One region of the Leifsonia sp. 2TAF2 genome, then DNA from elsewhere that is predicted to be linked to it. Evidence: predicted binding sites of a transcription regulator. Region 1 holds the regulator's gene; the other holds the start of a gene.
What was found. Region 1 encodes HrcA, which represses chaperone genes, less so after heat shock. Its sites were predicted from a motif close to TTNGCACTCGNNNNNNNCGAGTGCNAA; they were not measured.
Positions count from the first base shown of each region.

Region 2: AB4Z18_RS01280 (Hsp20/alpha crystallin family protein) is a predicted target of HrcA. The motif match lies at 4,700-4,726, and genes of this name have one in related genera.

Region 1 is NZ_JBFRFY010000001.1:1,811,770-1,822,548, reverse strand. Features, by position in the region: gene AB4Z18_RS08820 (amidohydrolase) at 1-1,171, shown strand, start outside; gene lepA (translation elongation factor 4) at 1,210-3,060, shown strand; gene AB4Z18_RS08810 (DUF1990 family protein) at 3,121-3,768, shown strand; gene hemW (radical SAM family heme chaperone HemW) at 3,768-5,003, shown strand; gene AB4Z18_RS08800 (DUF4870 domain-containing protein) at 5,041-5,424, opposite strand; gene AB4Z18_RS08795 (DUF4870 domain-containing protein) at 5,519-6,034, opposite strand; gene hrcA (heat-inducible transcriptional repressor HrcA) at 6,192-7,214, shown strand; gene dnaJ (molecular chaperone DnaJ) at 7,270-8,385, shown strand; gene AB4Z18_RS08780 (16S rRNA (uracil(1498)-N(3))-methyltransferase) at 8,393-9,121, shown strand; gene AB4Z18_RS08775 (histidine triad nucleotide-binding protein) at 9,175-9,540, shown strand; gene AB4Z18_RS08770 (PhoH family protein) at 9,530-10,612, shown strand; gene ybeY (rRNA maturation RNase YbeY) at 10,620-10,779, shown strand, end outside.
Region 2 is NZ_JBFRFY010000001.1:261,516-272,294, reverse strand. Features, by position in the region: gene AB4Z18_RS01295 (DEAD/DEAH box helicase) at 1-1,892, opposite strand, end outside; gene AB4Z18_RS01290 (phytoene desaturase family protein) at 2,158-3,699, shown strand; gene AB4Z18_RS01285 (SRPBCC family protein) at 3,704-4,144, shown strand; gene AB4Z18_RS01280 (Hsp20/alpha crystallin family protein) at 4,197-4,628, opposite strand; gene AB4Z18_RS01275 (Dps family protein) at 4,882-5,400, shown strand; gene AB4Z18_RS01270 (GNAT family N-acetyltransferase) at 5,435-5,914, shown strand; gene AB4Z18_RS01265 (IclR family transcriptional regulator) at 5,927-6,685, opposite strand; gene hutH (histidine ammonia-lyase) at 6,778-8,310, shown strand; gene hutU (urocanate hydratase) at 8,435-10,117, shown strand; gene hutI (imidazolonepropionase) at 10,114-10,779, shown strand, end outside.

The DNA of each region.
Region 1 (10,779 bases):
GCAGGAGCCGATCGAGAGCGGCGTCGTCCTCATTCGGGACGGCGTCATCCACGCGGTCGGAGCAGCGGGCGACATCGAGATCCCCGATGACGTGACCGTGGTGGATGCGGCAGGCAAGTGGGTGCTTCCCGGCTTCATCGAATCGCACGGGCACGTCGGCATCCACGAGGAGGCGAACGGCCCGGCCGGCGACGACACCAACGAGATGACGACGCCGAACACTGCGGCGGTCCGCGCGATCGACGCGATCAACATCGACGACGAAGGGTTCCGCGATGCCCTTTCCGGCGGTGTGACCTCGGTCGTGGTGAAGCCCGGATCGGGCAACCCGATCGGCGGCCAGACCGTGGCGATCAAGACCTGGGGCGGACGGATCATCGACGAGCAGGTCATCCGCGAGGCCGTCAGTGTGAAGTCGGCTCTGGGCGAGAACCCCAAGCGTGTCTACGGAGCCAAGAATCAGACCCCGAGCACGCGTCTCGGCGTCGCCATGATCATCCGCGAGGCGTTCGTGGACGCCCAGAACTACCGGACCCGCCGCGACGAGGCGCAGCTGGAGGGCAAGCCCTTCGACCGCGACCTCGCGAAGGAGACCCTGGTCCGCGTGCTCGACGGCGACCTCGCCTGGGATCAGCACACCCACCGTCACGACGACATCGCGACCGCGCTGCGCCTCGCGGACGAGTTCGGCTACCGCCTGGTCATCAACCACGGCACGGAGGCCCACAAGATCGCGGACGTTCTGGCCGAGCGCGACATCCCGGTGATCTTCGGGCCCATGTTCACCTCGCGCTCCAAGGTCGAGCTCCGTGACCGGGCGATCGCCAATCTCGCCACCCTCGCCCAGGCCGGAGTCCGGGTCGCGATCACCACGGACCACCCGGTCGTGCCGATCAACTTCCTCGTGTACCAGGCAGCTCTGGCGGTGAAGGACGGCCTGCCGCGGGAGACCGCGCTCGAAGCCCTGACCATGAACCCTGCGGCATTCCTCCGTCTCGACGACCGCGTCGGCTCGCTGGCCGTGGGGCTCGACGGCGATGTGGTGGTCTGGTCGGGTGACCCGCTCGATGTGAACTCGCGCGCCGAGCGCGTCTACATCGGCGGCGCCGAGGTCTACCGCTTCGAGGACGGGCGCGGCCACGTCGCCGAGCGCGCCGAGCGATTCGCCTGACGACGGCCACCGAGCGTTCATGGGAGAATGGCCGGACGATGTCACCACGAGCTCTTCAGGCCCTCGAGCCCGCCGCGACCGACCCGGCCTCCCTCCGCAACTTCTGCATCATCGCGCACATCGACCATGGCAAGTCGACCCTGGCCGACCGGATGCTGCAGATCACCGGCGTGGTCTCCGACCGGGACATGCGCGCCCAGTACCTCGACCGGATGGACATCGAGCGTGAGCGCGGTATCACGATCAAGAGCCAGGCCGTCCGCATGCCGTGGGAGGTCGACGGGCAGACCTTCGCGCTGAACATGATCGACACCCCCGGGCACGTCGACTTCACCTACGAGGTGTCGCGCTCCCTCGCCGCGTGCGAGGGCGCCATCCTGCTGGTGGATGCGGCCCAGGGCATCGAGGCGCAGACGCTCGCCAACCTGTACCTCGCCCTGGAGAACGACCTCACGATCATCCCGGTGCTGAACAAGATCGACCTGCCGGCGGCCGACCCCGAGAAGTACGCTCAGGAGCTCGCCAGCCTGATCGGTGGCCGCCCGGAGGACGTCCTGCGCGTGTCCGGCAAGACCGGCATGGGTGTCGAGGCGCTCCTCGACCGCGTCGTCGCCGAGATCCCCGCGCCCGTTGGCGCCGCCGACGCCCCGGCCCGCGCGATGATCTTCGACTCCGTCTACGACAGCTACCGCGGCGTCGTCACCTACGTCCGCATGGTCGACGGCACGCTCCACCCGCGCGAGCGCGTGCAGATGATGTCCACGAGGGCCACCCACGAGATCCTCGAGATCGGGGTCTCCTCGCCCGAGCCGACGCCCTCCAAGGGGCTCGGCGTCGGCGAGGTCGGCTACCTCATCACCGGCGTGAAGGACGTCCGCCAGTCGAAGGTCGGCGACACGATCACGACGGCGGCGAAGCCAGCCACTCAGGCCCTGCCCGGCTATACCGAGCCGAAGCCGATGGTCTTCTCCGGCCTGTACCCGCTCGACGGCAGCGACTATCCCGAACTGCGTGAAGCCCTCGACAAGCTGAAGCTGTCGGATGCGGCGCTCGTCTACGAGCCCGAGACCTCCGTCGCCCTGGGCTTCGGCTTCCGCTGCGGCTTCCTCGGCCTGTTGCACCTCGAGATCATCACCGAGCGGCTGTCGCGGGAGTTCGACCTCGACCTCATCACGACCGCCCCGAGCGTGATCTACGAGGTGACGACGGAGGACAAGAAGACCGTCACCGTCACCAACCCGAGCGAGTTCCCCGGTGGCAAGATCGAGAAGGTCGAGGAGCCGGTCGTCAAGGCCGCCATCCTCGCCCCGAAGGACTACGTCGGGGTCATCATGGAGCTGTGCCAGGGTCGCCGCGGGACGCTCCTCGGCATGGAGTACCTCGGCGAGGACCGCGTCGAGATCCGCTACACGATGCCCCTCGGCGAGATCGTGTTCGACTTCTTCGACCAGCTGAAGTCCAAGACCGCCGGTTACGCCTCGCTCGACTACGAGCCGTTCGGAGAGCAGGAGTCGGACCTCGTGAAGGTCGACATCCTGCTGCAGGGTGAGGCGGTGGATGCGTTCAGCGCGATCGTCCACCGCGACAAGGCCTACGCGTACGGCACCATGATGGCGTCCCGTCTGCGCGAGCTCATCCCGCGCCAGCAGTTCGAGGTGCCCATCCAGGCCGCCATCGGCGCCCGCATCATCGCGCGCGAGAACATCCGCGCGATGCGTAAGGATGTCCTCGCCAAGTGCTACGGCGGCGACATTACGCGAAAGCGCAAGCTCCTCGAGAAGCAGAAGGAGGGCAAGAAGCGCATGAAGATGGTCGGCCGCGTCGAGGTCCCCCAGGAGGCCTTCATCGCGGCGCTCTCCGGCGACACGGAGAAGAAGGACAAGAAGTAACGAGTCCCGGCGGTCGCAGCTCGTTTCGCGAACCCCGGGGACATGGCGGAAGATGAATACATGCGCCGCTCCACGTTCACCGATCAACCCGTCACGTACGGGGCGGTCGGCGGCACCCAGGCGGCCGATCTGCTGTACTACCCGCCGAAGGGCTACAAGCCGCTCGAGCGCAGCATCCGGCTGGGCAGCGGCGACGAGCGCTTCGAGACCGCGGCCACCGCGCTGATGGCGTGGGGTGTGCAGAAGGGCAGCGGCATCCAGGTCACGGACGTCCACGAGGGCACCGGCGTGCAATACGAGGGCGTCGAGTTCGGCCCGGACGGCACACCGGTCAGGATGCGCACCAACCGGCCTGAGGAGGACGTCTTCGCCGACGACGGAACGCCCTTCGTCCGCAACGGGATGACCGCGGTCCTGAAGATCCCGTTCGGCCCGTTCCGGGTGTCCGCGCCTATCCGCGTCGTCTACGTCATCGACGAGCCGCACCGGCGCGGTTTCGCCTACGGCACCCTGCACGGCCACCCGGAAAGCGGTGAGGAGCTGTTCCTCGTCGAACAGCGTGAGGACGGGACGGTCTGGTTCCTGCTCCGCGCGCTGTCCCGACCATCCAACGCGTTCTACCGCCTGGTCTCGCCCGTGCTCGGCCTCGTGCAGCGCCGGTTCACCGCGAAGTACCTGCGCGCGCTCCACCCCGTCCGGTCCGCCTGATGCCGAGCGTCCTTCCGCTCGGTGACCCGGCGCCCGCCGACGGTCTGCTCCCCGCGACCGCCGCCGACGGCACCGAGACCCGCGACTTCGGCGTCTACCTGCACGTGCCGTTCTGCCGCGTGCGCTGCGGGTACTGCGACTTCAACACCTACACGGCCACCGAGCTGCGCGGGGTCTCGCAGTCGGACTACGCCGGGCACGCGGTTCGGGAGGTGGAGTTCGCCGCGGGTGCGCTCCGCGCCAGCGGGATCCCCGACCGTCCGGTGTCGACCGTTTTCTTCGGAGGCGGCACCCCCACGCTGCTGCCACCCGGCGACCTCAGCGCCATGCTCGGCGCGGTCAGGGACACCTGGGGTCTCGCCGACGGTGCGGAGGTGACCACCGAGGCGAACCCCGACTCGGTCGATGCCGACGACCTGCGGCGCCTCGCCGACGCCGGGTTCACCCGCGTGTCGTTCGGGATGCAATCCGCCGTCCCGCATGTCCTCGAGACACTGGAGCGCACCCACGACCCGGCGCGAATCCCGATGGTCGTCGGCTGGGCGCGCGAGGCGGGCCTTCAGGTCAGCCTCGACCTCATCTACGGGACGCCGGGGGAGTCGCTCGACGACTGGTCGCAGAGCCTCGACACCGCGCTCGCCTGCCAGCCCGACCATCTGTCGGCGTACGCCCTGATCGTCGAACCGGGAACGAAGCTGGCCCGCCAGATCCGGTCCGGCCAGGTGCCCGAGCCGGATGACGACCTCGAGGCCGACATGTACGAGCTCGCCGACACCCGGCTCGCCGACGCCGGCTACGACTGGTACGAGGTCAGCAACTGGGCGACGGATGCGGCCCACCGCTCGCGGCACAACCTCGCATACTGGCTCGGCCACGACTGGTGGGGCATCGGTCCGGGCGCGCACAGTCACGTCGGAGGCGTCCGCTGGTGGAACGTGAAGCATCCCGCCGCGTACGCGCAGCGCGTCCTCGCCGGCGAGTCTCCGGCAGCCGGGCGCGAGACGCTCGACACGGAGACCCGCCACGTGGAGCGGGTGCTGCTGCTCTCGCGCATCCGCGACGGTCTGCGCACCACTGAACTCGGGGAGGCCGGGCGACACGAGGTTCCCGGGCTGATCGCGGACGGGCTGGTAGACGGAAGAGCCGCCCTTCGCGGGTCGATCGTGCTGACCCTGCGGGGGCGGCTCCTTGCCGACGCGGTCGTGCGCCGGCTGCTGGCGGACGAGGCCGCCTGACGGCTCGCCCAGCGGACGAGGCCGACCGGCCGCTCGCTTAGCTCACGAATCGGATAGCGATCGGGTACGTGTAGTACTCGCCCTGGTTGGCCTTCACGGCGGCGATGATGCTGAACACGATGTTGATCACCCACGCCGCGATGATAATGAAGATGCCGACGACGACGATCGACAGGATGCCGCCGACGATGTACGCGATGAAGATGGTGATCTGGAAGTTGAGCGCCGTCGCGGTGTGTGCGCGCACGAACGGGCCGCGGTCCTTCAGCACGAGGTAGCCGATCAGCGCCGGGATCCAGTTGAACAGGATGCCGCCGACCTGCACGAGGGTGGCCCACAGCTTCTCGTCTGCGGGGCTGAGTTGCTGCGCCCCTCCGTACGGCTGCTGGGGTGGTGGGGGCGGCGGGGGTGTCGCGGACATGGTGCTGTTCTCCTCTGAAGGACCAGGGGTGGACGTGTTCAATCCAGCCTAGGGCGCGGGGCCCCAGGCTGAAAAGAGCCTGAACGCGCTATGGCTACTTGATGAAGCGGAAGTTCACCGGGTAGCGGTACGTGCCTCCACTGTTCACGCGGACGAAACCGAGGATCGAGAACACGAGGTTCACGATGTACAGCGCCCACGGGATGAGCAGCCCGAACAGCAGGTAGCCGATGCCGTAGGTGAAGCTGCCGATGATGATCCCGATGATCTGGGAGGCGACCCAGGCGATGATCCAGGTGATCTGCCAGTTGAGGGCCTCTTTCGCCTCCTGGTCGGTGAGGCGTCCGCGGTCCTTGAAGACGAGCCAGATGATCAGGGAGGGAAGGATCCAGAGGATGCCGCCGAGGTGGGCGAACGACGCCCACTGCTTGTCCTGGGCCGGGTCGAGCGGCGCGGCCTGGGCGGGGTAGGGCTGTTGGGGCGCGCCGGCGGGCTGCGAGTACGGCTGCTGGGGCGGTACGTTCGAGTACGGCTGCTGCGGGGGGACGCCGCCGGGCTGCTGCGGGGGGACACCGTCCGCGGGGTCGGAGGGCTGGTTCGGGTCTGTCATCGGCGGAACCCTTTCATGATCGGTTGCAACGCTGTCGAACCGGTGCCCATACGGTACTGCGGGCGAGTCTCAGGCAGCAATCATCCTCACCGCGTTTCGGCGCGGTAGGATTGGCACTCAGGAACAGCGAGTGCTAATCGGTCGACGGGAGGCGGAGATGGTCTCGGAACGCAGCCTCGAAGTGTTGCGCGTCATCGTCCAGGACTACGTGGCGTCGAGGGAGCCGGTCGGGTCCAAGAGCATCGTGGAGCGGCACTCCTTCGGCGTGTCGGCGGCCACCATCCGGAACGATATGGCGCTGCTGGAGGAAGAGGAGCTGATCGCAGCCCCGCACACCTCCTCGGGCCGCGTGCCGACCGACAAGGGCTACCGGCTGTTCGTCGACCACCTCGCAGAGGTGCGCCCGCTGACACCTGCCCAGCGCACGGCGATCGAGACGTTCCTCGGCGAGTCCCTCGACTTCGACGACGTGCTTTCGCGCACGGTGCGCCTGCTCTCGCAGCTCACGAGCCAGGTCGCCCTGGTGCAGTACCCGTCGGTGGCGCGCTCGCGCATCCGGCACATCGAATTGGTGGCCCTCGCGCCGCGTCGGCTGCTCAGCGTGCTGATCACCGACTCGGGGGCCGTCGAGCAGCGCGTGATCGAGTCGCACGACGAGATCAGCGACGAGGATGTTGCCGAGATCCGCGGCGCGATCAACGGCGCCGCCGCCGGGCTGACCCTGGCAGAGGCGACCGCACGACTGCGCGAACTGCCGGAGGCGCTGACCGAACGCACCCGCCAGTTGGTCGAACCGGTCGTGGGTGCCCTGCTCGACCAGATCGCTGCCAATCGGCAAGAGAAGCTGGTCATGGCCGGCGCCGCGAACCTCGTGCGCACCGAACACGACTTCCCCGGCAGCATCACACCGGTGCTGGAGGCGATCGAAGAGCAGGTCGTCCTGCTCCGGCTGTTCGACGAGATGGCGACCGACCAGCACGGCGTCGCCGTCAGCATCGGGCGCGAGAACGCGGTGTTCGGGCTGACGGAAGCATCCATCCTCTCCAGTGGTTACAGTGCAGCGGGATCGGATGTGGCCCGCGTGGGCCTGCTCGGGCCGCTCCGCATGGACTACTCCGGCAACATGGCGGCCGTCCGCGCGGTCGCCCGCTACCTCTCCCGGCTGCTCGGCGACCAGTAGGCCGCCTGCGACCGAGACCACAACACGCGATCGAGAAGAAGAAGGAACAGCCTACGTGGCCGACCACTACGAAGTCCTCGGCGTCGAGCGCGACGCCAGCCCCGACCAGATCAAGAAGGCGTACCGCCGGCTCGCGCGCGAGTTGCACCCGGATGTCAACCCGAGTTCTGAGGCGCAGGAGCGCTTCAAGCTCGTCACGCACGCGTACGACGTCCTCAGCGATCCGCAGCAGCGCCAGCAGTACGACCTGGGCGGCTCCGGCGGCTTCGGTGGGGGCGCAGGAGCCGGCGACTTCGCCGGGTTCAGCGACATCTTCGAGACGTTCTTCGGCGGCGGTGGAGGGGCGACGCGCGGTCCGCGGTCGCGCCGCGAGCGCGGCCAGGACGCCCTGCTCCGCGTGGAGGTGGACCTGGACGAGGTCATCTTCGGCACGCACCGCGACCTGGAGGTCGATACGGCGGTCGTCTGCGAGACCTGCAACGGCTCGTGCTGCCAGCCGGGCACCCAGCCGGTGACGTGTGACATCTGTCACGGCACCGGCAGCATCCAGCGCTCCGTGCGCTCGCTCCTCGGCAACGTGATGACCTCGAGCCCCTGCGGCACCTGCCGCGGCTACGGCACCGTCATCGCGACGCCGTGCGTGACCTGCCAGGGTCAGGGCCGCGTCCGCGCCCGGCGTTCCGTGCCGGTCGACATCCCCGCGGGTGTCGACACCGGCCTGCGCCTGCAGATGCCGGGCAGCGGCGAGGCCGGCCCCGCCGGTGGCCCGAACGGCGACCTGTACCTTGAGATCAAGGTCAAGCACCACGAGGTGTTCAGCCGCGACGGCGACGACCTGCTCTGCACGCTGGAGCTGTCGATGACGGATGCCATCCTCGGCACCACGGCGACCATGAAGGCGCTCGACGGCGACATCCGGCTCGAACTCAAGCCGGGGACTCAGTCCGCCGACATCATCACGGTGAAGGACCGCGGCATCACGCACCTGCGCGGCGCCGGCCGCGGAGACTTGCGGGTCGGCATCCAGGTGGTCACGCCCACGAAGCTCGACCACAAGGAGAAAGAGCTGATCAAGAAGTTCGCGGCGACCCACGCGGGCCCGGAGCCGTCGCTCGCGCGGTTCCAGCAGGGGCTGTTCGCGAAGCTGCGCGACCGGTTCCTCAACCTCTGAGCCGCTTGTGGCATCCCTCTACCTGCGTGAGGATCTCGACGACGTCGGGGTCGGCGCCCGGCTGTCGCTGACCGGCGCCGAGGCGAAGCACGCGGCGACCGTGAACCGCACGCGTCCGGGCGAGTCGGTGCTGATCGGCAACGGCCGAGGACTGGTCGCCTCGGGCGAGGTTCTCGTCTCCACGAACACCGAGCTCACCATCGACGTGGAGTCCGTCTCGCGCGTGGAGCGCCCGGCTCCGCTCGTCACGCTGGTGCAAGCTCTGGCCAAGGGCGACCGCGATGAACTCGCAGTGCAGGCGGCCACCGAACTGGGCGTGGATGCGGTGGTGCCGTGGGCCGCCTCCCGGTCGGTTTCCCGGTGGGAAGGCGCCAAGGTCGCGAAGGGCCGAGAGCGCTGGGCGGCGATCGTGCGGGAGGCGGCGAAGCAGTCGATCCGCGCGTGGACGCCGGAGGTCGCCGAGCTCGCGACGACGAAGCAGGTCGCCGCACTGGCCGGCGGCAGCCGTGTGCTCGTGCTGGAGCCCGACGCCGACACTCCGCTGACCGCTATCGAGCCGGATGGCCGCGATCTGGTTCTGGTCGTCGGCCCGGAGGGCGGCATCGCTCCGCAGGAGCTCGCCCTGTTCCGTGAGGCAGGTGCCGAGATCGTGCGGCTGGGCAGCACGGTGCTCCGCACGTCCACCGCAGGCCCTGCCGCCCTCGCCGTGCTGAACGCCTCCCTCCACCGCTGGTGACGCCCTGGGCGGACACCCCCGCCGTTGTCGTCCCCCGCGAATAGGATGGAAGCATGGCAGAAACGGAGCGTTCGATCTTCTCCCGCATCATCGCGGGCGAGATCCCAGCCGACGTCGTCTACGACTCGGAGCGGTTGATCGCGTTTCGCGACATCGCCCCGAAGGCGCCGCTGCACCTGCTCGTCGTTCCGAAGACGGAGCAGTACCGCGACGTCGCGGAGCTTGCCGCCGGTGACCCCGAGCTCCTCGCCGAGCTGGTGGCGACCGCCAAACGCCTCGCCGGGGAATACGGCGACGGCGACTACCGCTTGATCTTCAACTCGGGCGAGGGCGCGGGTCAGACCGTGTTCCACGTCCATGCACATGTACTGAGCGCCGCCGGCGAAGGCGGGCTCGAGGAAGGAAGCCTTGCCCTCTAGCGATTCGACCGCGGCCCCTGACGAGGGCGCCGAAGCCCGGCTGAGCGTCGACGGCGTGCAGATGGTCCGCCTGCTCGGCCCGCAGGACCGCCTGCTGACCACGCTCGAGCGCCAGTATCCGCTGGTCAGCGTGCACGTGCGCGGCAACGAGATCACCCTCGCCGGCGACCCGACGCAGGTTGCGGCCGCACAGCGCCTCGTGGAGGAGCTGCTGCAGATGGTGCGCAACGGCCAGGAACTGTCGCCCGCCGAGGTCACGAGCTCGGCCAAGATGCTCGGCACCGACCTCAACCTGAGCCCGGCGGATGTGCTCGGCCAGGCCATCCTGACCGCCCGCGGCAAGAGCATCCGCCCGAAGACGCTCGGGCAGAGCCAGTACGTCGACGCGATCGACCACAGCACGATCGTGTTCGGGATCGGCCCGGCCGGTACCGGCAAGACCTACCTCGCCATGGCGAAGGCCGTGCAGGCGCTCCAGCGCAAAGAGGTGACCCGCATCATCCTGACCCGTCCTGCGGTGGAGGCGGGGGAGCGGCTCGGCTATCTGCCCGGCACGCTGACGGACAAGATCGACCCGTACTTGCGGCCTCTGTACGACGCGCTCAACGAAATGCTGGACCCGGACCTCGTCCCGAAGCTTCTCGCCGCAGGCACCATCGAGGTCGCGCCTCTGGCATACATGCGCGGCCGGACCCTGAACGACTCGTTCATCATCCTCGATGAGGCGCAGAACACGACGCCGGAGCAGATGAAGATGTTCCTCACGCGTCTGGGCTTCAACTCGAAGATGGTCGTCACCGGCGACATCACCCAGGTCGACCTGCCCAACGCGGCGAGCGGCCTGCGCCTGGTGACCCGCGTGCTCAACGACATCGACGACATCCACTTCGCCCGGCTGACGAGCGAAGACGTCGTGCGCCATAGCCTCGTCGGCCGTATCGTCGACGCCTACACCGAGTACGACGCGCGCCAGCAGGCGCGGCACTACGAGCGCGAGCAGGCGGCCGAGTTCGCGAACCGCGCCGAGCGCCGCGGCGGATCGCCGCGCGACCACCTCCCGAAGCGACGATAGGGCCGGAGTGAGCATCGAGATCAACAACGAGTCGACCATCGCGGTGGATGAGGCCGCCCTGCAGCGGCTCGCCACCTACGCGTTCGACATCCTGCACGTGCATCCCGACGCCGAGCTCGCGATCGTGCTCGTCGACGAGGCCGCCATGGAGCAGCTGCACGTTCAGT
Region 2 (10,779 bases), 1.6 Mb from region 1:
CCGGAGCGGTGCAGGTACGTCTTGTACTCGTCCGGGGCGTCGGCCTGGATGACCAGGTCGATGTCGTCCACGTGGATGCCGCGGGCGGCGACATCCGTTGCCACCAGCACGTTCACGCGGCCGCTGGTCAGCTGGGCCAGGTTGCGGGTACGGCGCGACTGGTTGAGGTCGCCGTGGAGGCTGACGGCCGGGATACCGGCGTCGTCCAGCTGTTCGGCGAGCATCTCGGCGAACGCACGGGTGCGGGCGAAGACCAGGGTCTTCCCCTCGCGGTCGGCGAGCTGTTCGATGATGGCGCCCTTGTCGCGGTGCTCGATCACGAGCACGCGGTGGTCGATGGTCGAGGACGCCTGGTCCTCGCCCGCCACCTCGTGCACGGCCGGGTCGACGAGGAACTCGTCCACCAGCTGCGCCACACCCGAGTCGAGGGTCGCCGAGAACAGCAGCTTCTGGCCACCCTCGGAGGTCTGGCGCAGGATGCGCTGCACCGGCTCGAGGAAGCCGAGGTCGCACATGTGGTCGGCCTCGTCGAGGACGGTGACCATGACCTCGCTGAGGTCGAGACGGCCCTGCTCGACGAGGTCCTCGATGCGGCCCGGGGTGCCGATCACGATGTCCACGCCGCGCTGCAGAGCGCCGACCTGGCGGCCCTGCGGAACACCGCCGTAGATCTGCGTGGTGAAGAGGCCGACGCTGCGGGCGATGGGCTGGACGGTGCGGTCGATCTGCAGCGCCAGCTCGCGGGTCGGAGCGAGGATGAGCGCACGCGGCGCACGCCCGAACTGGCGCTTGCCGCCGGCCTTGCCCTGTTCGGCCCACTGCTGCATGAGGCGCTCCACGAGGGGGGCGCCGAAGGCGATGGTCTTGCCGGAGCCGGTGCGGCCGCGGCCGAGCACATCCTTGCCGGCGAGAACGTCGGGGAGGGTGGCCGCCTGGATCGGGAACGGCTTCTCGGCACCGAGCTCGGCGAGCGCGCGGACGATGTTGCCGCCGAGTCCGAGGTCGGCGAAGCTCACACCCTCGACGTCCTCCGCTTGGATGGCGTCGGCCTGGAGGCGCTCGAGCACGACGTCGTCGGTCGGCTGGAAGGCCGGCTTCTCGTCACGCGACGGGTAGAACGAGGACTCGCGACGCGGACGCTCGTCGGCGTCGCGACGGGGGCGCTCCGTGCGGTCACCGAAGTCACGACGGGGACGCTCGGCACGGTCGTCGAACTGACGGCGCGGGCGGTCGTCGTACTCGCGACGCGGACGCTCGGCGAAGTCACGGCGAGGACGCTCGGCACGGTCGTCGAAGGAACGGCGCGGTCGCTCGTCGGCGTCACGACGGGGACGCTCGGTGCGGTCACCGAAGTCACGACGCGGACGGTCGGCACGGTCATCGAACGAACGACGCGGACGCTCGTCGGCGTCACGGCGCGGACGCTCGGTGCGGTCACCGAAGTCACGACGCGGACGCTGGGCACGGTCATCGAACGAACGACGCGGACGCTCGTCGGCGTCACGGCGCGGACGCTCCGTCCGGTCACCGAAGTCACGACGCGGACGCTCAGCGCGGTCGTCGAACTGACGACGCGGGCGGTCGTCGGCGTCACGGCGCGGACGGTCCTGGCGCGGCGCGCGCTCTTCCCACACGCGCTCGGTGCGGCGGGCATCCTTGCCGCGGGGCTCCCAGTTGGGGCGCTCGCCGCGGGCGCGGCCGGCGTTGTCGTCGCGCGAGCCGTAGACGGTACGGCCGCGAGCGGCGCGGTCCTCCGCGCTCCAGCGGGCCTTCTTGCCGTCCGCGGGCTCCTCGGCGCGGTAGCCGCGGTGCTTGGGGCTGCGGCTGCCGTTCTTGGGCGCTCCGCCTCTGGACGGCTGCTGCGATCGTCGGTCGTTGTTATATCCGGGCATGGATGTTCTTCCTGGGTTCATGTCGAGTGCGCGGCGGCACGCCGAAGCGCACCGTATGAATCCCGGGCGAACACTGTCCGGGGCCGTTCACGATTGTGTGATCTGCACCGCTGATCGGGTGCAGAACCGGCCCACTTGACTTACAAACCCATCTACGCAGATCGCGCAGTGTCAAGAGCCGACCTTTCAACGATACTGCATGGATGCTGAGAACGGGCTGCCCATCGCCCTCGGCGGGGATGCGGCGACGGGGTATACAGGGGGTATGACGTCCTCCTCGGCGAATCGGCTCGACGCCGTCGTGATCGGCTCGGGCCCGAACGGGCTCTCCGCTGCTGTGACGCTCGCTCGCGCCGGGCTGTCCGTTCGGGTACACGAGCGCAACGCCACGATCGGCGGCGGCCTCCGCACCGAGGAGCTGACCCTGCCAGGGTTCCGGCACGACATCTGCTCCGCCGTGCATCCACTGGCCTTCGCATCCGGCTTCTTCCGCCGCTTCGGCCTCGACAAGCGCGTGCGCTTCGTGGTTCCGACGGCCTCGTACGGCAATCCGCTCGAGGGCGGCCGCGTGGCCATGGCCTACCTCGATCTCGAGCGGACGGTCGACGGGTTGGGCGTGGACGGGCCCGCGTGGCGGGCCCTGCTGGGTCCGCTGGTCCGCGAGGCGGACGCGGTCGCCCAGTTCACCGGGTCGGCGCTGCTCCAGGTGCCCCGGCATCCTCTCGTCGCTGCCCGGTTCGGGCTGAGCGCGTTCGCTCTGGGCGGCCCCTGGTGGGACATCCCGTTCCGCACCGAAGCTCCCGGCGCCCTGCTCGCGGGAGTCTTCGCGCACACGACCCTCCCGCTGCCGAGCGTCGCGGGCGCGGCCGCCGGGCTGACCCTCGCGACGTACGCGCATGCCCGCGGCTGGCCCATCCCGGTCGGCGGCAGCCAGTCGATCGCGAATGCCATGGTGGCCGACATCGAGGCCCACGGGGGCGAGATCGTGACGGATACGCCGGTCGACTCGCTGGCGGAGCTGCCGGAATCCCGCATCGTCGTGTTCGACACGCACGTCAAGGCGGCGGCCCGCCTCGGCGAGGATCGGCTCGCGGCCGGGTACCTGGCGAAGGTGTCCCGGTTCCGAGACGGCAACGGCGTCTTCAAGGCCGACTTCGCGCTCTCCGGCCCGGTGCCGTGGACGAACCCGGAACTGTTCGAGACCGGCACCGTCCACCTCGGCGGCTCTCAGGGGGAGGTCGCTCGGGCCGAGCGGGAGGTCGCGGCCGGCCGCCACAGCAACCCGCCCTATGTGCTCGTCTCGCAGCCCTCGCTGTTCGACCCCACCCGCGCTCCGGCGGGCAAGCACGTGCTGTGGACCTACACCCACGTTCCCCGCGGCTCCACGGAGGACCAGACCGAGGCGATCATCCGCCGCATCGAGCAGTTCGCCCCGGGCTTCCGCGACCTGATCATCGGGACGTCGACCATGAACGCCGTCCAGATGGAGCAGCACAACCCGAACTACATCGGGGGCGACATCTCGGCGGGGGCACCCGACTTCGGGCAGCTGATCGCGCGCCCCGTCCTCTCCCCTGATCCCTGGCGGATGCCGGGTCGTGGCCTCTACCTGGCCTCCGCATCCGCGGCGCCGGGCCCCGGCGTGCACGGACTCGGCGGCTACTACGCCGCACGCAGCGCGCTGCGCCACGAGTTCGGTATCAGCCGGATGCCCGACCTTGCACCAGCCCCGGATCAGACCTTCTCCTCCGCCGCGCCGCCGCTCGTCCCCGATTCCCTCCATCCGCCCATCAGCCGGGAGCAGTGATCAGATGTCCGTCAACGTCCGCCGTATGGCCTGCACGCCAGAGCAGGTCTTCGCCGTCCTCGCCGACCCCTGGGTGTACCCGACGTGGGTGGTCGGGGCGTCCCGCCTACGCGCCGCGGACAGCCGCTACCCGGCTGTCGGCTCCCGCCTGCACCACTCCATCGGGGTCTGGCCGCTCGTCCTCAACGACGCGACCCGCATCGACGAGTGGGATCCGCCCCGCCGGATGGTGCTCGAGGCGAAGACCCGGCCGTTCGGCTCCGAACGCGTGATCGTCGACGTCAAGCCGCGCGCCGGCGGCTGCATCGTGCGCATGGAGGAGTACCCGCACACCGGGCTCGTCACGCTCATCCCGAAGCCCATCGCCGACGCCTTGCTGCACGTTCGCAACGCCGAGACGCTGCGGCGGCTGGAGTGGGTGGCGCGAGGGCGCGCCGCCGCCTGACGACGCGCCCTCGTGCGCTGGTCCGGTTGGTTGCGATCAGCCGGCGGGGACCTCAGCCGGCTGAGACCGCCTTAGCACCGCTGTCGTGCGACGACTCCACCGCGATCTTGCGCGGCTTGGCCCGCTCGGCGACCGGGATGATCACGCTGAGCACGCCGTTGTCGTACGAGGCGGTGATGCCGTCCGGGTCGACGTCGTCGCCGATGGTGAACTGCCGCATGTATGCACCGTACGGGCGCTCCTGGGCGAGCCAGCGCGCCCCGTCGCGGTCGGCCGCGCTGCGCACCGCACGAATGGTGAGCAGGTGGCCGTCGACGTCGATGTCGACCGACGCCGGGTCCGCGCCCGGCAGGTCGGCGTTCAGGACGTAGCGATCCCCCTCACGGAAGAGGTCGACCGGCATCAGACGCGGCTGGCGGCTGGTGTCGAAGACGCTCTGTGCGATCCGGTCCAGCTGGGAGAAAGGATCAAACGACATGGCCATTGGATGTACCCCTTTCTTCTCGAGTAACTGCTGGTGAGAGCACCTTTGCGCTCTCTTTGCGACCACAGATATTAGCACTCTCGACTAGAGAGTGCCAAGGGTTTTCCGACACTGTCAACCCGGTTCCGCAAGCGCCGTCCCCGGCCTATCGTCTGCGGTGTCCATCGAACAGAAGGGACCCATCGTGGCCACCAGCCAGACCAAGACGAGCACCAAGAAGGCCGCGCCGAAGGGCGCACCGAAGACCGCCGCCGTGCGCCGCACTGCCGCCGTCGGCGTGGCACCGACCCGCCGTGAGCACGCCGAGCACGGCTTCGTCGCCTCCACCGAACTCGCCCAGAATCTCCAGCGCGTGCATGTCGACCTGATCGAGCTGCACCTGCAGGGCAAGCAGGCGCACTGGAACGTGGTGGGACGCAACTTCCGCGACCTCCACCTGCAGCTGGATGAGATAGTCGAGGCCGCCCGCGAGTTCAGCGACGACGTCGCCGAGCGTCTCCGTGCGCTCCACGCGACCCCGGACGGGCGCAGCGCGACGGTCGCCGAGCAGACGAGTCTGCCGGAGTTCCCCAACGGCGAGGTGGACACCACCGAGACGGTCGATCTGATCACCGAGCGCCTCGAAGCGGTGGTGCGGACGATGCGCGACGTCCACGACGACGTCGACGAGGAGGACCCGACCTCGGCCGACCTCCTGCACGCGATCATCGAGCGGCTCGAGCAGTTCGCGTGGATGGTCAGCGCCGAGAATCGCACGCCTGCGCGGGCGTGATTTCACCGAAACATCGCGCGGATACGATCGATGCATGTCGATCCAGATCCGACCGGAGCCTCCCCGTCAGCCTGAGGTGGAGGAGCTCCTGCGGCTGAGCGACGAGTTCGCGTTCGCGTTGTATCCGGCCGACAGCTGCTACCTCCTCGACGTCTCCGAGCTCGAGAAGCCCGGAGTCACGGTGTTCGTCGCGCGCGTGGATGGGCGGGCACTGGGGATGGCCGGCTTGGTCGTGAGCGCGGCCGACGGCGAGCCGAACGCCGAGCTCAAGCGGATGTTCGTCCACGAGGATGCTCGCGGTCGCGGGCTCGCGCGCTCGCTGCTGGGGGCGCTGGAGGCTGCCGCAGCGGATGCCGGCGTGCCGGAAATCCGCCTGGAGACCGGCCCGCTGCAGCACGCCGCGATCGCGCTGTACGAGCGGGCCGGCTACGCGCGCATCCCCAACTTCGGCCCGTACGTCGGCGACGAGTTCTCGGTCTGCTACGCGAAGGCGCTCTCGGTCGCGACCCACTGACGGGGTGGGCCGTCAGCTACCCCGGATGCGCCGGGAGAGCTCGGCGGCCGCCTCACGCACGCGGACGGCCAGCGCATCCCATCCCCCGGGCGGCACGTTGTCGCGCGGGAACGTGACGGCGATCCCCGCGGCAGGCCACCCCGCATGGTCGCGCACGGACACCGCGACCGAGGCGAAGCCCGGTGTGACGTCGCCGTCCTCGGTCGCGTAGCCGCGCTCCCGCGCCTCGGTGACGACGCGGCGGAGCTCGGCGTATGAGTGCGGGCCGGAGCCGGTGCGGTCCTCGAACGCGTCCGAATCCGGGTACAGCGCGCGCAACTGCTCCCGCGGGAGCGTAGCGAGGAGCGCCCGTCCACTCGCAGTGAGGTGCGCCGGGAGCCGCACGCCGACATCCGTCACCAGCCGCGGCCGCCGGGGCGCGCGCTCCTCGACGATGTAGACGACGTCCCGGCCGTGCAGCACGGCGACGTGGCCGGACTCGCCGATGGCGTCGACCAGGGCCGCAACGATCGGCCGGCCGAGCCGGCTGAGGGGCTGCTGGCGGGAGAAGGCGCTCGACAGCTCGTAGGCGGCGACGCCCAGGCCGTACCGCCGGGCTTCGGGAAAGTGCAGCACGAAGCCGTGCTCGGTCAGGACGGCGAGCAGGTGGTAGACCGTCGAGCGCGGGAGCCCGAGAGCGGTGGCGATGGCGGCGGCAGGAGCGGGCCCCCGCTGCGCGCCCAGGTACGCGAGCACCCGGAGGGTGTTCTCGGCGGCGGGCACCTTGCTCATCGCATCCCCTCTCCACTCGTTCGTCTGGGATACCGGACACCGAGGAGCCTACAGCGGAGGCGCACCAGAACGCCCGGCGCGAGTATCGGAACATGCTCCAGACCCAGACCTCCGTCACCGTCGGCGCCGGACCCCTCACCATCGCCGACGTCGTCGCCGTCGCCCGGCATGACGCCCGCGTCGAGCTCGACCCTGCCGCGCTCGACGGCGTCGCCGCCTCCCGCGCCATCGTCGAGGCCCTGGCCGACGACACCGAACCGCATTACGGCATCTCGACGGGGTTCGGCGCTCTCGCCACCACGTTCATCCCGGCCGACCGCCGCGCGCAGCTGCAGGCGAGCCTCGTGCGCTCGCACGCCGCCGGGTCCGGGCCCGAGGTCGAGCGGGAGGTCGTCCGTGCGCTCATGCTGCTGCGACTCTCCACCCTCATGACCGGACGCACCGGAGCCCGGCCGGAGACGGTCGAGACCTACGCCGCCCTCCTCAACGCCGGCATCACCCCGATCGTGCACGAATACGGATCGCTCGGCTGCTCGGGCGACCTCGCGCCGCTCGCCCACTGCGCACTCGCCGCGATGGGAGAGGGCACGGTCCGCGTCGACGGCGAGCTGGTGGATGCGGCCGACGCGCTGGCCGCCGCGGGCATCCGACCCGTCGTGCTCGCCGAGAAGGAGGGACTCGCCCTCATCAATGGCACCGACGGGATGCTCGGGATGCTCACGCTCGCCATCCACGACCTCAACGGACTGCTCACCGACGCCGACATCGCCGCCGCGATGAGCGTGGAGGCGCTGCTCGGCACCGACGCCGTCTTCGCCGACGACCTGCAGCGGCTGCGGCCCCAGGCGGGGCAGGCGATCTCGGCCGCCAACCTGCGTGCGCTGCTCGCCGCATCCCCCCTCGTCGCCAGCCACAAGGGACCGCAGTGCACCCGCGTGCAGGATGCCTACTCGCTGCGCTGCTCGCCGCAGGTGCACGGGGCCGCCCGCGACACCGTCGCGCACGCGGAGCTCGTCGCCGGTCGCGAGCTTGCCTCCGCCGTCGACAACCCCGTCCTCACTCTGGATGGCAGGGTCGAGTCGAACGGCAACTTCCACGGGGCGCCCGTCGCGTATGTGCTCGACTTCCTGGCCATCGTCGCTGCGGACGTCGCCAGCATGTCGGAGCGCCGCACCGACCGCTTCCTCGACCCGGCCCGCAACCAGGGGCTGCCGCCGTTCCTGGCGCACGAGGTGGGCGTGGACTCCGGACTCATGATCGCCCAGTACACCGCCGCCGGCATCGTCTCGGAGCTCAAGCGGCTGGCCGCACCCGCGTCAGTGGACAGCATCCCGTCGTCCGCCATGCAGGAGGACCACGTGTCGATGGGATGGGCGGCCGCCCGCAAGCTCCGCCGTGCGGTCGACGGCCTCGCCCGCGTCATTGCGATCGAGGTCATGACCGCCGCCCGCGGCGCCGACCTGCGCGCACCACTGCAGCCCGGACCCGCGACCGGCGCCGTGATCGCCGCCCTGCGCGAGACCGTGCCCGGCCCCGGACCCGACCGTCACCTCGCCCCGGAGATCGAGGCCGCGTACGCCCTCGTCACCTCCGGCGCCCTGCGGGCCGCCGCCCGCCTCCCCTAACCCCTCACCCTTCCGACCCCCAACACGGCCCCACGCCAACAGCTCCTGATTTTTTCGGCCGAATCGCCGCTGATAGCCGGAAAAACTCAGGAGCGGATGGCTGAGCGACAGAGAGGAACCACCGATGGATGGAGCACGACCGGTCCGCGCCGCACGCGGCACCGAGCTCAGCGCCAAGAGCTGGCAGACGGAGGCCCCGCTGCGCATGCTCATGAACAACCTCGACCCCGACGTCGCCGAGCGACCCGACGACCTGGTCGTCTACGGCGGCACTGGCCGCGCCGCACGCAGCTGGGAGGCGTTCGACGCGATCGTCCGCACCCTGCGCGACCTGGAGTCCGACGAGACCCTGCTGGTGCAGTCCGGCAAGCCCGTCGGCGTCTTCCGCACGCACGAGTGGGCGCCGCGCGTCCTGATCGCCAACTCGAACCTCGTCGGCGACTGGGCGACCTGGCCCGAGTTCCGCCGCCTGGAGGCGCTCGGGCTGACGATGTACGGCCAGATGACCGCAGGATCCTGGATCTACATCGGCTCGCAGGGCATCCTGCAGGGCACGTACGAGACCTTCGGCGCGGTCGCCCGCAAGCGATTCGGCGGCACCCTCGCCGGAACCCTCACGCTCACCGGCGGCTGCGGCGGCATGGGAGGCGCGCAGCCCCTCGCCGTCACGATGAATGGCGGCGCGGTACTGATCGTGGATGTGGACCGCTCGCGACTGCAGCGCCGCCTCGACCACGGCTACCTGGATGTGCTCGCCGACGACCTGGACGACGCCATCGCGCAGTCCCTCGCCGCCAAGGACCAGCGTCGTGCCGTATCGGTGGGCGTGGTCGGCAACGCCGCCGAGGTGTTCCCCGAGCTGCTGCGCCGCGGCGTCCCGATCGACATCGTCACCGACCAGACGAGCGCCCACGACCCGCTCAGCTACCTGCCGATCGGATACGGGGTGGACGAGTGGCGCGAGCGCGCCGCAGCCGACCCCGAAGCCTTCACCGACGACGCCCGCCGCTCGATGGCCGCGCAGGTGGAGGCGATGGTCGGTTTCCAGGATGCGGGGGCCGAGGTGTTCGACTACGGCAACTCCATCCGCACCGAAGCGCAGCTCGGCGGCTACGACCGCGCGTTCGATTTCCCGGGGTTCGTCCCGGCCTACATCCGTCCACTCTTCGCCGAGGGCAAGGGACCGTTCCGCTGGGCGGCCCTCTCCGGCGACCCGGCCGACATCGCCGCCACCGACCGCGCCGTGCTGGAGCTCTTCCCGGAGGACGAGCACCTGCGTCGCTGGATCACCCAGGCGGGCGAGAAGGTGAACTTCGAGGGGCTGCCCGCACGGATCTGCTGGCTGGGATACAAGGAGCGGCACCTCGCGGGACTCAAGTTCAACGAGATGGTCGCCTCCGGCGAGCTCTCTGCTCCGGTGGTCATCGGGCGCGACCACCTGGATTCCGGCTCGGTCGCCTCGCCCTACCGGGAGACCGAGTCCATGGCGGACGGTTCGGACGCGATCGCCGACTGGCCGCTGCTGAACGCCCTACTGAACACCGCATCCGGAGCGACCTGGGTCTCGCTGCACCACGGTGGCGGCGTCGGGATCGGGCGCAGCATCCACGCCGGACAGGTCGTCGTCGCCGACGGCACACCGCTCGCGGCCGAAAAGATCGAACGTGTGCTGATCAACGACCCGGGCACCGGCGTGATGCGACACGTGGATGCGGGCTACCCCCGCGCGGTCGAGGTCGCGGAGGAGCGCGGGCTCCGCATCCCGATGCGCGAGAACGCCGCTGCGCAGGCGGCCGCCGACCGATGACTGCCACCCTGATCACCGGGATCGGTGAGCTCGTCACGTTCGACCCCGCGCATCCCGGGCCGCTCGGGATCGTCCGGGATGCCGCGGTGCTGACGGTGGACGGGCGCGTGACCTGGACCGGTCCGGCGTCCTCGGCACCACGCGAGGATGCGGACGAGATCGTCGAGGTCGACGGCGCGGCGGTGATCCCCGGTTTCGTCGACTCGCACACACACCTTGTGTTCGGTGGCGACCGAGCTTCGGAGTTCGAGGCGCGCATGGCGGGGCGACCGTATACCGCGGGCGGCATACGGTCCACGGTGGCGGCGACCCGGGCTGCGACAGACGCCGAGCTGCGTAGCCGTCTGGCGCGGTTCGTCGCAGAGTTGCACGCGCAGGGGACCACGACGTTCGAGGTGAAGAGCGGCTACGGATTGACGGTCGCCGATGAGGATCGGCTGCTGCGACTGGCGCGCGAGGTGACGGAGGAGACGACCTACCTGGGGGCGCATGTGGTCCCGGCCGAGTACGCCGACGATCCCGAGGCGTACGTGAACCTCGTCACCGGCCCGATGCTGGACGCCTGCGCGCCGCACTCCCGCTGGATCGACGCGTTCTGCGAGACCGGCGCCTTCACCGTCGAGCAGTCGCGGCGCATCCTCACCGCCGGCGCCGCGCGCGGA